3 regions of the Mesobacillus sp. genome follow, and region 2 is predicted to be linked to each of the others. Evidence: riboswitches for the same ligand, from Rfam matches in the RefSeq annotation. Region 2 holds a riboswitch; each other region holds the start of a gene.
The links. A riboswitch is a leader RNA that binds a small molecule or an ion and turns the genes downstream of it on or off. The one in region 2 is predicted to bind lysine.

Region 1: linked by a shared signal. The riboswitch ahead of AC3EBE_RS13045 (aspartate kinase) and the one ahead of AC3EBE_RS11730 (Na+/H+ antiporter NhaC family protein) in region 2 are both predicted to bind lysine.
Region 3: linked by a shared signal. The riboswitch ahead of AC3EBE_RS05775 (transporter substrate-binding domain-containing protein) and the one ahead of AC3EBE_RS11730 (Na+/H+ antiporter NhaC family protein) in region 2 are both predicted to bind lysine.

What each region holds. Positions count from the first base shown of each region.
Region 1 is NZ_JBYNSB010000033.1:93,829-98,630, forward strand. Features, by position in the region: gene uvrC (excinuclease ABC subunit UvrC) at 1-941, shown strand, start outside; lysine riboswitch at 1,012-1,190, shown strand; gene AC3EBE_RS13045 (aspartate kinase) at 1,585-2,817, shown strand; gene AC3EBE_RS13050 (nuclease-related domain-containing protein) at 3,180-4,214, shown strand; gene AC3EBE_RS13055 (YslB family protein) at 4,297-4,752, opposite strand.
Region 2 is NZ_JBYNSB010000030.1:102,769-107,570, reverse strand. Features, by position in the region: gene AC3EBE_RS11730 (Na+/H+ antiporter NhaC family protein) at 118-1,704, opposite strand; lysine riboswitch at 1,835-2,016, opposite strand; gene yunB (sporulation protein YunB) at 2,084-2,842, opposite strand; gene AC3EBE_RS11720 (HD-GYP domain-containing protein) at 2,902-4,011, opposite strand; gene AC3EBE_RS11715 (YunC family protein) at 4,229-4,531, opposite strand; gene AC3EBE_RS11710 (bifunctional metallophosphatase/5'-nucleotidase) at 4,625-4,802, opposite strand, start outside.
Region 3 is NZ_JBYNSB010000017.1:16,649-21,450, forward strand. Features, by position in the region: gene AC3EBE_RS05765 (amino acid ABC transporter ATP-binding protein) at 1-701, opposite strand, end outside; gene AC3EBE_RS05770 (amino acid ABC transporter permease) at 726-1,466, opposite strand; gene AC3EBE_RS05775 (transporter substrate-binding domain-containing protein) at 1,530-2,366, opposite strand; lysine riboswitch at 2,478-2,659, opposite strand; gene ahpC (alkyl hydroperoxide reductase subunit C) at 3,061-3,624, shown strand; gene ahpF (alkyl hydroperoxide reductase subunit F) at 3,637-4,802, shown strand, end outside.

The DNA.
Region 1 (4,802 bases), on a different contig from region 2:
CGCTGCACAATGAACCAGAAGAAGACATCCTTTCTTTCCTTGGCCAGTTTTACTCAAAGACTGAGCACTTCAAGCCGAAGGAAGTTCTTGTCCCAGAAGGCGTGAATACTGAAATGGCAGAGGCGCTGCTTGAGGTGAAAGTGCTCCAGCCGCAGCGTGGCCAGAAAAAAGACCTTGTCCGCCTGGCATCCAAAAATGCAGGCATTGCTTTAACAGAGAAGTTCTCGCTGATTGAACGCGATGAAGAGCGGACTATCAAGGCAGTCGAGAACCTCGGGCAGCAAATGGGCATCTATACGCCGCATAGAATTGAGGCATTCGATAACTCGAACATCCAGGGAACTGACCCGGTATCGGCGATGATCGTATTTATTGACGGCAAGCCTGAAAAAAGGGAGTACCGAAAATATAAAATCAAGACAGTCAAGGGACCGGATGATTATGAATCGATGCGCGAGGTCGTGAGAAGGCGCTATTCAAGAGCCCTGAAGGAAGGGCTTCCTCTTCCGGACCTGGTCATAATCGATGGCGGTAAAGGCCATATCGAATCGGCGCGCGATGTGCTGGAAAATGAGCTTGGGCTTGATATCCCCCTCGCCGGGCTGGCAAAGGATGATAAGCACAAGACATCACAGCTGTTATATGGGAATCCACTGCAGATCATCAGCCTGCCAAGGAACAGCCAGGAGTTTTATCTCCTGCAAAGGATACAGGATGAAGTCCACCGCTTTGCGATTACGTTCCATCGCCAGCTTAGGGGGAAAAGTGCTTTTCAATCATTGCTTGATGAGATTCCGGGCATTGGCGAGAAGCGGAAAAAAGCATTGCTGAAGCATTTTGGCTCTGTGAAAAAAATGAAGGAAGCGACCATCGAGGAGCTGGCGGCGGCTGGATTGCCGGCAGTAGTTGCACAGGAATTGCACACAAAATTGCAAAACTAATAGTAGCATTCTATTTTTTTGTGTGCTATAATGAGGAAAATTTCATATTGCTATCACTTTAGAGCATTAAAGTGAAGATAGAGGTGCGAGCTTCAAGAGTAAAAGCCTGGAGAATAATAGGATTCCGGGAAGGGCTTTGAAAGGGGACGTTCGCCGAAGTGGGGGAGAGCCTATATTTTTTCCCGCTGGTCCTTCGTTGAATAAACGCTGGATTGTCAAGATTTGCCGTCTTGGAGTGCTATCTCATGTTGCAGCGTATATACACGTTTATAAAGCAATGGGAGCCACTCTCATTGCTTTTTTGTATTTGGCTCTGTTAATGCTGAATGCTGGTTTTTAAACCCTGCTGATTGGAGTGGATGGCGCGAAGACTCCTTCGGGATGAAGCGGGCAGGTGAGACCCCGCAGGAGCAAAGTGACGAGGAGGCCCAGCGCACGCCCCGAGGAAAGCGAAGCGCCTGGAACGAAAATCTACAGCCTAGTTTAACAGAGCTTTGTTTTTAAAAGGCAATTTTCTTTGAATCTGTGAAAACAGATTGTCATGCAAATCAAGCCTTAGGGAAAAAATACATATGCGGCTAATCCATGAAGCTCTTTTTTAGAGGCAGAAAAAATAGAAAGAAAAGGCAGGGGAAAGGAAATTATGGGATTAATTGTACAGAAATTTGGCGGAACATCGGTTGGCAGTGTTGAAAAAATCAAGAATGCAGCCAGCAGGACTGCAGAAGAATTGCAAAATGGAAATAATGTGGTTGTCGTCGTTTCAGCAATGGGTAAAACAACGGACCATCTGGTCGATATGGCGAATGAAATCTCCACCGCTCCATCAAAACGAGAAATGGATATGCTTTTGACAACTGGCGAGCAGATCACGATTGCCCTTTATTCAATGGCGCTGGCGCAAATGGGAATCGAAGCTGTTTCCTATACCGGCTGGCAGGCGGGCATCAAAACTGAAGCAGTGCATAGCAACGCTCGAATCCTTGATATCGAAACAGACAGGATTGCTGGCGATTTAAAGGACGGCAGAGTTGTGATTGTGGCTGGCTTCCAGGGAGTGACAGATGACGGCCAGATCACGACATTGGGCCGCGGCGGTTCTGATACAACGGCTGTTGCATTGGCAGCCGCTTTAAAGGCTGATAAGTGTGATATTTATACAGACGTCACCGGTGTGTTTACAACAGACCCAAGATATGTGAAAAGTGCAAGGAAGCTGCTGAGTGTTTCTTATGATGAAATGCTTGAGCTTGCAAACCTTGGAGCAGGCGTGCTCCATCCGCGTGCGGTGGAATTCGCCAAGAACTATGGACTGCCGATCGAGGTAAGATCCAGCATGGAGAGAGAAAGAGGCACGATCATTGAGGAGGAGATTGGAATGGAACAGAATTTAGTAGTGCGCGGAGTCGCGTTTGAAGACCAAATCACGAGAGTATCAGTCCTTGGAGTGAGCACATCATTGAAAGGACTTTCCACTATTTTTACAACATTGGCCCAGCATCATATCAACGTCGACATTATCGTCCAAAGCCGCACAGAAGCTAACACTGCCAACATTTCTTTTTCCATCAAGAGCAATGATCTGGCTGAAACTTTGGATGTATTGGACAGTAATAAAGAAGTGCTGAACTACAAGGAAATTGAATCTGAAACAGGCCTTGCGAAGGTGTCGATCGTAGGATCCGGAATGGTATCCAACCCGGGTGTAGCAGCCAAGATGTTCGAAGTGCTTGAAGGCAACGGCATCCAGGTGAAAATGGTCAGCACATCCGAAATCAAGGTATCAACCGTACTTGAAGAGGAGCAGATGGTTCATGCAGTAGAAGCCCTGCACGAAGCGTTTGAATTGTATTCAGAGTCAGTGAAGACGAAATAAGTTGTGGATTGGAAAGCCTTCCGGGTTTGGGGGGCTTTTTTTGTTGGGATTTGGGGTGAAAATCGGGTAGAAAATTGGTTGGAAATCGGTCGGAAATCGCTTACTGGTGAATAAATCTCTTTTACTGGTGAAAAACCTGTTCCTACTAGTCAAAAAACTTCTCCTACTAGTCAAAAATCCTTTCCTACTGGTGAATAAATTTTCATACCTCCTTAAAACACCTTTCTACTATTGAGAAATCCAAGTTTACCTGATCTAAATAATTGTTTTGTCAAAGAAAGTTCAAGATTGTGATTATATGGGGGCAGGAATCTAAATATTTTTAAAGAATTCTTATGAAAAATACCGGAGGAGGGATTCGCATGATTGTAAAAGATAGAATTTATCCAATTAGATTGAGAATGTATGAGGCATTATTAAGCAGACTTAAGGAAAATTGTCCGAGAAGGGGGGAAATTGAGGAGGATTACAAAGGCTGGTGGGCAGGGTATAAAGGGGAACTGCAAACGGATTACCGTTTAAGCTTCTTGCCCGAAAAAGATTATTGGATTATTAGAGATATAAGGCTGCAGGATGGCACATGGCATTTCCAGATTGACACCCTCATAATAACCCATCGGTATATTCTTCTCATTGAGACAAAAAACTTCTCGGGTACCATCTTCTTTGAAAAAGATTCCGAGCAAATGATCCAAACAAAGCAAGAGAAAGAAAAGGCATTTGATAATCCAGTGATTCAAGTCAAAAATCAAAAATGGCATCTTAAGAGATGGCTTATAGAAAACAATTTCAAAGTCCCTCCCATCTATACCCTGGTTGCCATCAGCAATTCCGCAACGATAATTAAAACCAATGATCTTAAACTTTATAAGTATGTTATAAAAGGGGATATCCTTGTCGATAGAATCAAGAAAATGGATAGCTCTACTTTAAGCGACTTCTTTACAGAAAAGGAAATTAAAAAACTCTCCAAAACCCTCGTCAAAAAACACAAGCCACACTACCCTTCGCTGCTCTCTAAATATTCACTATCATTAGCTGACCTTCAAAAGGGAGTTCGATGTCCTTCTTGCTCTGCTTTTGGAATGGAGCGGTTGAAACGTAAATGGGTTTGCTCTCATTGCTCAATTCACTCTAAAACTGCTCATTATACAAGTGTGATTGATTATTTTCTTCTTATCAGCCAAACTCTAACAAATTCGGAAATGAGTAAATTCATCCTGTTAGAAAATTCGCGAGCTATGGGAAATATGCTGTCAGCTATGAAGCTTCCAATAGACGGTTGCACTAAGGGCCGGATTTACAAAATGCCTGAAGATTTTGAGGCTCTTGTCCAATGGGCTCAAGAAAAACGTAATTTAAACCATACTTCTAAACCAAAAAAACCAGAGAAATAAATTTCCCTGGCCTCGCCGCTAGTGTTAGCAATATAATTCCTCTACTTGCACACTGAATTCAAAATCCTTCAGTGACCGTTACTCATTCATTAATAAAGTCGTTTTTGTCCCATTTGATGGTGAATTGAATGCGGAATGAACGCTTATTGGGGTGTTCGAAGGCTTCTGCTGTTGCTTTCTTTTGCAGCTCGATTTGCTGTGCGAGAAAGCCTGCCTCAAGCTGGAATGTGGTGTTGGGATTATTTTTTAAACGAGAGGAAATCAGCTCGCTGCCAAGTTCCAGCACCATTTCTTTTCGTGTTTCTTCCTTGATTATCAGTCTGCCCCAGCCTGCATCATGGAAAAAACGGATGGTTTCGTCCAGGTCGGCCAACGGGTATTTCCGGGCAAGGCGTTTTCCTGCCCAATAAAGAATTTCTGCGGTATCTTTGCCGAGCAGCTCGGGAATCAGGATCTCCCTCACAAGCTCATAGCCAAATTGGGAAACGGTAAGGGCCTCGCTTCCAGCTTGCTGCTCTGAAGTTGTTAATTCACTCATATTTTCCCCTCTTTCTATGATTCTATTATAAACAATTTGCTAAAAAAACA
Region 2 (4,802 bases):
TTCCTCATAATAAATTTTTTTTAATATTTATTTTCCCAAGTATACCAATCCCTGTATTTATAAAGAGAGTTTTGACGTTAAATGGAAAAGGCTGTCTGGTGAACAGACAGCCTTTTGTTATTCTGCTAGATTTTCTTTTAACGATTCCGCTTCTGGGGACTTGGTGCCAAAGATGAACGCAAATCCAGTTAACAGGATTGCAACTACTGCAAGAGATGCAAGAGTGCTGCCTGTAAAACCCACTACAATGAAGCCAACGGCCGAGATAGCTGCAGTAATGAGCGCATATGGCAGCTGGGTCATGACATGGTCCAAATGGTTCGATCCCGCACCAGTAGAGGAAAGGATCGTTGTATCGGAAATTGGCGAACAGTGGTCACCAAATACCGCACCGGCCAATACGGCTGCAAGAGCCGGAAGAAGCATGCTGATATCTGCTGCAGCAGCGATATCTCCTGCGATTGGAAGCAGGATACCGAATGAACCCCATGAAGTTCCTGTTGAGAACGCCATGATTCCCGCTACGATAAATAGAAGGAATGGCAGGAAGGAAATATTCATGTTTGATTTTTCAACAAGTCCTGCAAGATATGTTCCTGTTTCAAGTCTGCCAATCAAATCAACAATTACCCATGCGAACACAAGAATATAAATGGCCGGAAGCATAGATTTGATTCCCTCAAGAATGCCTTTTCCGAATACATTTGCATTTACACCTTTAAGGACAACTGCCTGTCTTACAAACAGAAGCAATGCGGCAGCGAGTCCCAGCAGGCCGCCTGTTACAAGTGATTTCGTTACATCGGTATTTTCAAGGATTTTAAAAATAGTCGCTTTGCCTTCAACCGCACTCAAGCCTGTCCACATCATCATACCGACAGTTCCGGCAACAAGCGCGGCGATTGGCCAGACTAGGTCTCCTACTGTGCCTTTTGAGCTTGTCGGAAGATCATCTTTTAGCTCCCCTGGGACAGGCTTGCTCTGATCCACAACGATGCCTTCATTCCAGGCACGTGTTTCGTGGACCTTCATTGGTCCGATATCGATATTGCGAAGCGCTACGATGAACACCATAGCAAGTGCAGCAAGTGCGTAAAAATTCATTGGAGCGATTTGCATGAATGCCGAGAAGGCACTATATTCTGTTACTCCATGCGCAGCAAGGATCGTGCCGATCAGGGCGATAATGTAAGCCCCCCAGCTTGAAATCGGAGATACAACACACATTGGAGCGGATGTTGAATCAATAATATAAGCAAGCTTTGCGCGAGACACCTTTTGACGGTCCGTAATCGGGCGCGAGATTTGTCCTACAGCCAGGGCATTGAAGTAATCATCAATAAAAATGATAATACCTAAAAATGCACCTACTAGCTGGGCGCCAGCTCTTGTTTTAACACGCTTCATTGCCCATTCGCCAAATGCGCGGCTGCCGCCGGAAATTGAGATGAACGCTGTAATGATTCCCAAAAGCAATAAGAACAGGATGATATATAGACTGTATGTGTTCAGCTCGCCATCGGCAATGAATATTCCTTTTACCGCATCGCCTATGATTGAAAAGGTCTTGCCAATATTGAACTCAGAAAGCAATAAAGCCGCTGCGGCGATGCCCGTCCCCAAAGACAGAAGCACCTTTCGTGTGATTACTACCATTAGAATCGCCAGCAAGGGCGGAAGTAATGAATATATTGTGTTCTCCATTTTTTCTCCTCCTAGTTTTTTGTCAGGGGGAAACTGTTCCATGAAAAGAGCAACAAGTCCAGATAAATATAAAAGGGCAACGATAGAGAATGTCTATCGCTGCCCTTGATAAGCAACTAGTTTCTCCATCACGATCTGTAGCTCCCCATTATGGAGATTCCTCCATAATGACAGTGGTACTCTTGTTCAAAGTACCCCCAGCAATATAAATGCGACACATTTAAACTGCTTCGGCAAAATTCCCTTTCAGCTGTGATCAACGTTGTCATCCTCACACAGCATACTCTTGAATTCTGCACCTCTACCCCACCGGAATGATAAGGTTATTTATTCAATTAGGTTTATAATATAACAATATAGTAAACTTGGCAACTCCTTTTTACTCACCCGGCAATTGGATAGCTGGTGAAGAATCCCCGCCGCCATTGTAAAATTGGGGCACTTTTCCAGGATAATAGAAGCTTCCGATCGGGATATCCTCTTGGACTGTGGCTATATCTGTTGCGAATGGAATAATAATTTGCACATTTACCTTTACTCTAACCGAAACATTGATCAGGGTGTTGTTGATGCCATGCTCCTCTGTTTCCCAAACGATATCCGCTGTGACATCGCCAATCGCATTGAATTTTACCGGAACCCTCGGCCCCATATTACCGAGAAGCGCATTATTGGTAGCCTGCCCTAATGGGACATAGTAGATGATTCCTTCCTGCCTTTCATCCTCATCTGTAACAAGCTCCACATCTGACAGCATTTCAAGTGAGGTGAGATTCCCTCTTTCTGCTTCCTTAAGATTCATTTGCACAATGTTCGTCGTCTCAGCCTTCACGCGGTTGATGATTTCGGTGTTGAACTTCACTACAGTGGTTGTACCGCCATCAACCGGGACAAACTCAATGACTTTATCAATATCCATGCCGCTTGCGATTTTCTTATTAATGGCTTTATTGATTACCAGTGTCGCAATCTTCCTTGTCTGGGATTCTGCATATCTCATTAGTGTTGGTTCAAGACCTTTATCTATAATCCAGAGCCCTGCTGCTGTTGAAAAAGAAAAAAAGACAAAGGTCAGCAGGAACACGTATCTGAAAGGCAATGGCCCTTTTCGAGGCAGCCTGCGGCCGAACTTTGCCAAAACAAATCCCCCCTCTAAAGCTATATGTATGCTTTAAAGGGGGGAACTAGCCTTAAAAACTAATAATTGTTGGCGTACTCATATTTCATGATGGTGTCACAGCTGACGATCATAATTGATAAATTGACCTTAAGGTCGATTTCATATGGGTTGACCCGCTGGCCGTTTTCTTCGAGTACCCGTATGAGCGGGCGTTCGCTCAAGCCTGGATTCTGGGCAGCGACTGCTCCTTTGCGTCCGTCGCTTAGCACGACTGTCAATCCGATTGGGTAGATTGCTACTGCCCTGCGGAAAGCATCGACGACCTTCGGATCGAATAAGCTCCCCGAGCCGGAATAGAGGATTTCCAGTCCTTCATGGGGCAGCATAGCCGGCCTGTAGACACGGTTTGAGGTAACAGCATCAAATACATCCGCTACTCCAAGGATTCTTCCGAACAGGTGGATGCTGTCATCTTTAAGCCCCCTCGGATAGCCTGAGCCATTTAGGCGTTCATGGTGCTGGTAGGCACAATGGGCAACAATCAAAGGAACTCCTGGAACATTGCGAAGCAGTTGAAAGCCATCCTCAGCATGCGCCTTGATGATCTGGAATTCTTCAGCTGTCAGGCGGCCTGGCTTAGTTAATATTTCCTCAGGCACCTTCATTTTGCCGACATCATGCAAAATTGCACCAAGTCCGAGCAGCTCAAGCTCCTTAGGCGGCAGCTTCATTTCGATTCCAATTGCCAGTGAATATAGCGTCACATTTAAAGAATGCGAAAAAATATAGTGGTCGTGGATAAAGACATCTGACAGCAGATTGAGCAGTTCCCTGCTTCTCTGCAGTTCATCCAGCAAAATGCTGATCAGCTTCTTGAATTTCCGCGCCGATTTTTCGATCACGAAGGACTGTGATATTTTCGTATCCATCTGAATTTGCCTGAATGATTCCCCAATGGACTTGATGGCATCAATCCGTAATTCCTCGGAAATGGAGTTCGTTAAGACAAGATCATTTGTGTCAGGATCACTTATATAGAGATAATCGATTCCAAACTCCAGGAGGCGGCCCAAAATCTTCTTCTCAAGCACCGCACCTACATTTAACAGGATTTTCCCCTGGTCATTATAGATGGCTTTTGCAAGTAAAGCACCATCCTCAACAGTTGAGGTCGCTACCAATCTCATGTCAATTCCCACTTTTTCTGTTTGATGTTGGCTGATTTCGAAAACATTGTGGAAGTCATCCAGCAAGAAAATTTTACATATTACGACAATTATTTCTTCCATTCTAACATAATCATGCATGAAATGGTTATCGTTTTTTAGTTGGGAAAAATCGATGATAATCAATTTTGTTCATGGTAATGAGGAACATAGAAAAAGACAGCCTGGGCGGCTGTCTTTAATTCATTAAAAGCAAGGCATCCTTGCCGATCATTCCTTTTACTGCTCCAAGGTTCTCTGCTTCAAAAGTAACGGATTCCAAAGGTGCTTCAAGCAATTCATCAATTGTTTTTACCCCTACTGCCCTGCCGGCGATGACCTTCCTGGCCTTAAGCTTTTCATTGAGCAGCGCAACATCCAGGGCTCCGCACATAATATATCCTTTATCTCCAGTCACAACAAGCAGATTGGTCTTTGGCAATCTGACGGTAATGCATAAGAAAGTCCTGCCCTCTATCTCTATCGGTGACATTTCCATCATGGAACACACTCTCCTTCCATTTATCCAATAACACTTTATGAATAGAACAGGAAAAGCGTGATATTTTGCATAAAATCTATTTAGATTTGAGGATTACTTGCAGTATACTGAAGCAATTTTCCATTGCAGCAGATTGCGCAAGAACTCCGGCAGCCAGTATCTTTTGTTTTCTGCACGGTATATCTCGGGGAAGAACCGGCCAAACGTGAACATATCCGGAATCGCCAACACATATTCTTTTTTCGGATCAAGCTGTTTTCCATTTATCAAG
Region 3 (4,802 bases), on a different contig from region 2:
CGGTTCTGTTGCGGATTATTGAAGATTTGCTCTGGGCTGCCTTCCTCTGCAATAACCCCTTTGTCCATAAATACGACACGGTCAGATACTTCCCTTGCGAATTCCATCTCATGCGTTACGATCAGCATTGTCAGGCCAGATTCAGCGAGTTCCTTCATTACCTTCAGGACTTCGCCAACCATTTCTGGATCAAGAGCAGAAGTTGGTTCATCAAACAGGAGAACGTCTGGCTCCATGGAAAGTGCTCTTGCTATGGCGACACGCTGCTTTTGCCCGCCGGATAGCTGCTTTGGTTTGGCATTAATATACTTATCCATCCCAACAACTTTTAGATATTTCATTGCTACCTTTTCAGCTTCATCCTTTGAACGGCCCAATACTTTGACCTGGCCTACTGTACAATTCTTCAGGACATTATGGTTATTGAATAAGTTGAATTGCTGGAAGACCATCCCTAAATGTCTGCGGTAGGTTGGGATATCATGCTTATCATCAAGGATGTTCTCTCCGTTATAAATAATCTGCCCGCCGCTTGGCTTTTCCAATAGGTTGATGCAGCGAAGAAGAGTTGATTTACCAGACCCTGAGGAGCCAATGATTGTCACGACTTCCCCTTTATTGACCGAGAAGTTGATATCTTTTAACACTTCATGAGTTCCAAAGGATTTGTTCAGATGCTGTATATCGATTACTGTTTCCATACTCTCTCCTCCTTCTTGTAAAAATTATCTCGCTGGCTGTTGTGTTTCTTCGCCCAGGACCATTTTGTAGTTGTCCGGGCCTTCTAGTCTTTTTTCAAAATAAAGCAGAATCCTTGTTACAGCGAAGGTCATGACAAAATAGATCACGCATGCAACAAAGAAGGATTCGAAATATCTAAAATTGTTTCCTGCAACTGATTTTGTAAGGAAATACAATTCTGAAACTGATATAACATTCAGAACAGATGTGTCTTTAATATTGATAACGAACTGGTTCCCAGTTGCCGGCAGGATATTGCGGACTACTTGCGGAAGGACAACATTCATCATCGTTTGGAAGTGGTTCATCCCAATTGCCTGGGCAGCTTCAAATTGTCCTTTATCAACAGAAACAATGCCGCCGCGGACAATTTCCGCCATGTAGGCCCCTGTATTGATCGATACAACAATAAGCGCCGCCGCCATCACATCTATATCCACACCGAATGCTAACGCAGAGCCATAATATATCACCATTGCCTGTACAATCATCGGGGTGCCGCGGAAGAACTCAATATAAACGGATAGAATAAAATTAATGATAGCAAGAAACCATTTCTTGAATCCTTTTTCCGGTACTGGAATTGTACGGATAACTCCTGCTATTAAACCAATGACCGCTCCCAAAATGGTACCGATCAGAGAAATATACAGGGTAACCCCGGCTCCTCGAAGGAACATTGGCCAGTTTTCCGAAACGATCTTAATGATCCACTCTAAACTCATTTTCCTTCTCCTTTTATCATCATAAAACCGACTGTATATAAGTACAGCCGGTTTTATAGAATGTTATTTGGCTGCAGGCTGATTCTTGATAGCTGCGTCCATTATTTCTGTACGTTTTTCTTCAGAGATTCCTTTCAAAATTTCATTGATTTTATCTGTCAGCTTGCTGCCTTTTTGAAGACCAACTGCGATGGCGGTATCATCTTCAGATGTTTTGAATCCATCTTCAAATTCAACCATTGCTAAGTTTTCGTTTGCAGATGAAGCACTTACAGCCTCAGGACGCTCCGAAACATATCCATCAATGATTCCTGATTCAAGTGCAACCCTCATAGCCGGGAAGTTATCCATTGCAGTTTCTTTGGATACACCCTCAATTTGGTCGATGACTGAATAGTGGAATGTATTTAATTGAGCTGTAATCTTTGCACCCTTGAAATCCTGGATGGAAGCAGCTCCTTCATATTTCCCGCCTTTTTTAACCACCATTACTAGATTTGATTTATAATAGTTATCCGAAAAGTCGATTGTCTCTTTACGCTCTGCAGTTGGGGACATCCCTGCGATAATTGCGTCAATTTTGCCTGAAGTCAACGCTGGAACCAGTCCGTCCCATTCCGTTTTAACGATTACTAATTCTTTTCCTAAACCATCAGCAATTTTCTTCGCGATTTCCACATCATAGCCGCCAGCATATTCAGAAGTGCCAGCTATTTTCACACCGCCGTTTGAATCATCCTTCTGAGTCCAGTTAAATGGTGCATAGCCAGCCTCAAGGCCTACCTTAAATGTATTATCATCGGATGAGCCTGAATTTGAATCGTTGCCTGATCCGCATCCTGCAAGTAAAACCATTGCTGAAATCAAAAATACTAAAAATAATGATGCCTTTGTTCTCATGTTCGTTTTCTCCTCCTTGTTTTTATAGAGCGTTTTTTACAAACAAAAAGCGACCTGAGATAAACTCAGGTCGCATTATTCATAGATGCCCTAAATTCCTCTCTTTTCCCATAATGAGATAGCACAACTCAATAAACCGGGGAGTCTATTGAGACAGTCCTGCAGCTCTTAACTGCAGACCCAGCAAGCAATACTGAGAATATTACCCACTTCGGCGACATTTCCTTCTCCCTAGCATCAAAGCTTCTCAAACTCCGCTAAGGACTGTTAAATATCGCGCCTCTACCTCACAAGCAAAAGTGAGGTGAAATATTAAATTATAGTAAATAGGCTACAATAACCTGTTAATTCTGTCAATCTAGTTATTTTTGGAAAATCTAAATATGCACGTGTAGTCAGTGTTTTTTGAACTATCACACTCAAACAATCTATGTTGGGGATTTTTTTTACTATAGAATTAAAAAGCTGCAAACTGTTAACACTCTTTATGTATGCAAAAAATTCTCATTTCCATTAAACTAAAAATGAGTGGAAAAGATGTTCCATAAAGCGAGTACTTATCGCTTGACAAGAGAACGAGCTCTATATGATAATGGTTATCGAATTAGAATTATTCTAGTTTATTGAATAGTTAACTGAATTCCTTCAGTCCAACTATTTCACAATAAACCAAAATTTAAGGAGGAACTTAATCATGGCATTAATCGGTACTCAAGTATTACCATTCACAGCAAACGCATTCCACAACGGAGAATTCATCACTGTTTCTGAAGAGAACTTCAAAGGCAAGTGGAGCGTAGTCGTATTCTACCCAGCAGACTTCACATTCGTATGTCCAACTGAGCTTGAAGACATGCAAAACCAATATGCAACACTTAAAGAAATGGGAGCAGAAGTATACTCTGTATCTACAGATACTCACTTCACTCACAAAGCATGGCATGACCACTCTGAAGCAATCGGCAAAATCGAGTACATCATGATCGGCGACCCTTCTCAGAAGATCTCTCGCAACTTCGATGTATTGAATGAAGAAGATGGTCTTGCAGACCGCGGAACTTTCATCATCGATCCAGACGGCGTAATCCAGACTGTTGAAATCAACGCAGGCGGAATCGGCCGTGATGCTAGCCAGGTTGTCAGCAAGCTTAAAGCAGCACAATACGTTCGCAACAACCCAGGCGAAGTTTGCCCTGCAAAATGGAAAGAAGGCGAAGCAACACTTAAGCCAAGCCTTGATCTTGTAGGAAAGATTTAAGGAGTAACCTCCATGTTATTAGATGCAGAAATTAAAGCACAATTAGCCCAATATCTCCAGCTGATGGAGGGCGATGTGCTGCTTAAAGTCAGCGCTGGATCCGATGATGTTTCTCGTGACATGCTGGCTTTAGTCGACGAATTGGCGACAATGTCAACTCGCATTAAAGTTGAGCATGCAGAATTAGATAGAACTCCAAGCTTTAGTGTAAACCGTATCGGCGAGGACACTGGCGTAACCTTTGCCGGGATTCCTCTCGGACACGAATTCACTTCTTTAGTCCTTGCTTTGCTGCAGGTTAGCGGCAGGGCTCCTAAAGTGGACCAGAAAGTGGTTGATCAGATTAAGAATATCAAGGGCGAATATCGCTTTGAATCTTATGTAAGCCTGAGCTGCCACAACTGTCCTGATGTTGTACAAGCTTTGAACTTAATGAGCATTCAGAACCCTGGCATTACTCATACAATGATTGATGGAGCGGCTTTCAAAGAGGAAGTTGAAAGCAAGGAAATCATGGCAGTGCCAACGGTGTTCCTGAATGGTGAGCCTTTCGGAAGCGGACGCATGTCCCTTGAAGAAATCCTTGCCAAGATGGGTACTGGCCCTGATGCATCTGAATTCAGTGACCGTGACCCTTACGATGTCCTTGTTGTCGGCGGCGGCCCTGCTGGTGCAAGTGCAGCCATCTATGCAGCACGTAAAGGAATCCGTACAGGTATCGTTGCTGAACGCTTTGGCGGACAAGTTATGGATACTCTTGGTATTGAAAACTTCATCAGTGTGAAGCATACCGAAGGTCCAAAGCTTGTCGCAAGCCTTGAAGAGCATGTAAAGGATTATGGAATTGATATCATGAACCTTCAGCGTGCAAAACGTCTGGAAAAGAAGGACCTGGTTGAGGTCGAGCTTGAAAATGGTGCAGTACTTAAGAGCAAAACTGTCATCATTTCAACAGGTGCCCGCTGGCGGAATGTCGGCGTCCCTGGCGAAGCCGAGTTCAAAAACAAAGGTGTAGCTTATTGCCCTCACTGTGATGGCCCATTATTTGAAGGAAAAGACGTTGCTGTCATCGGCGGCGGAAACTCAGGTGTCGAAGCTGCAATTGACCTTGCAGGAATTACAAAGCACGTTACTGTGATTGAATTCAACCCTGAGCTGAAAGCTGATAAGGTGCTACA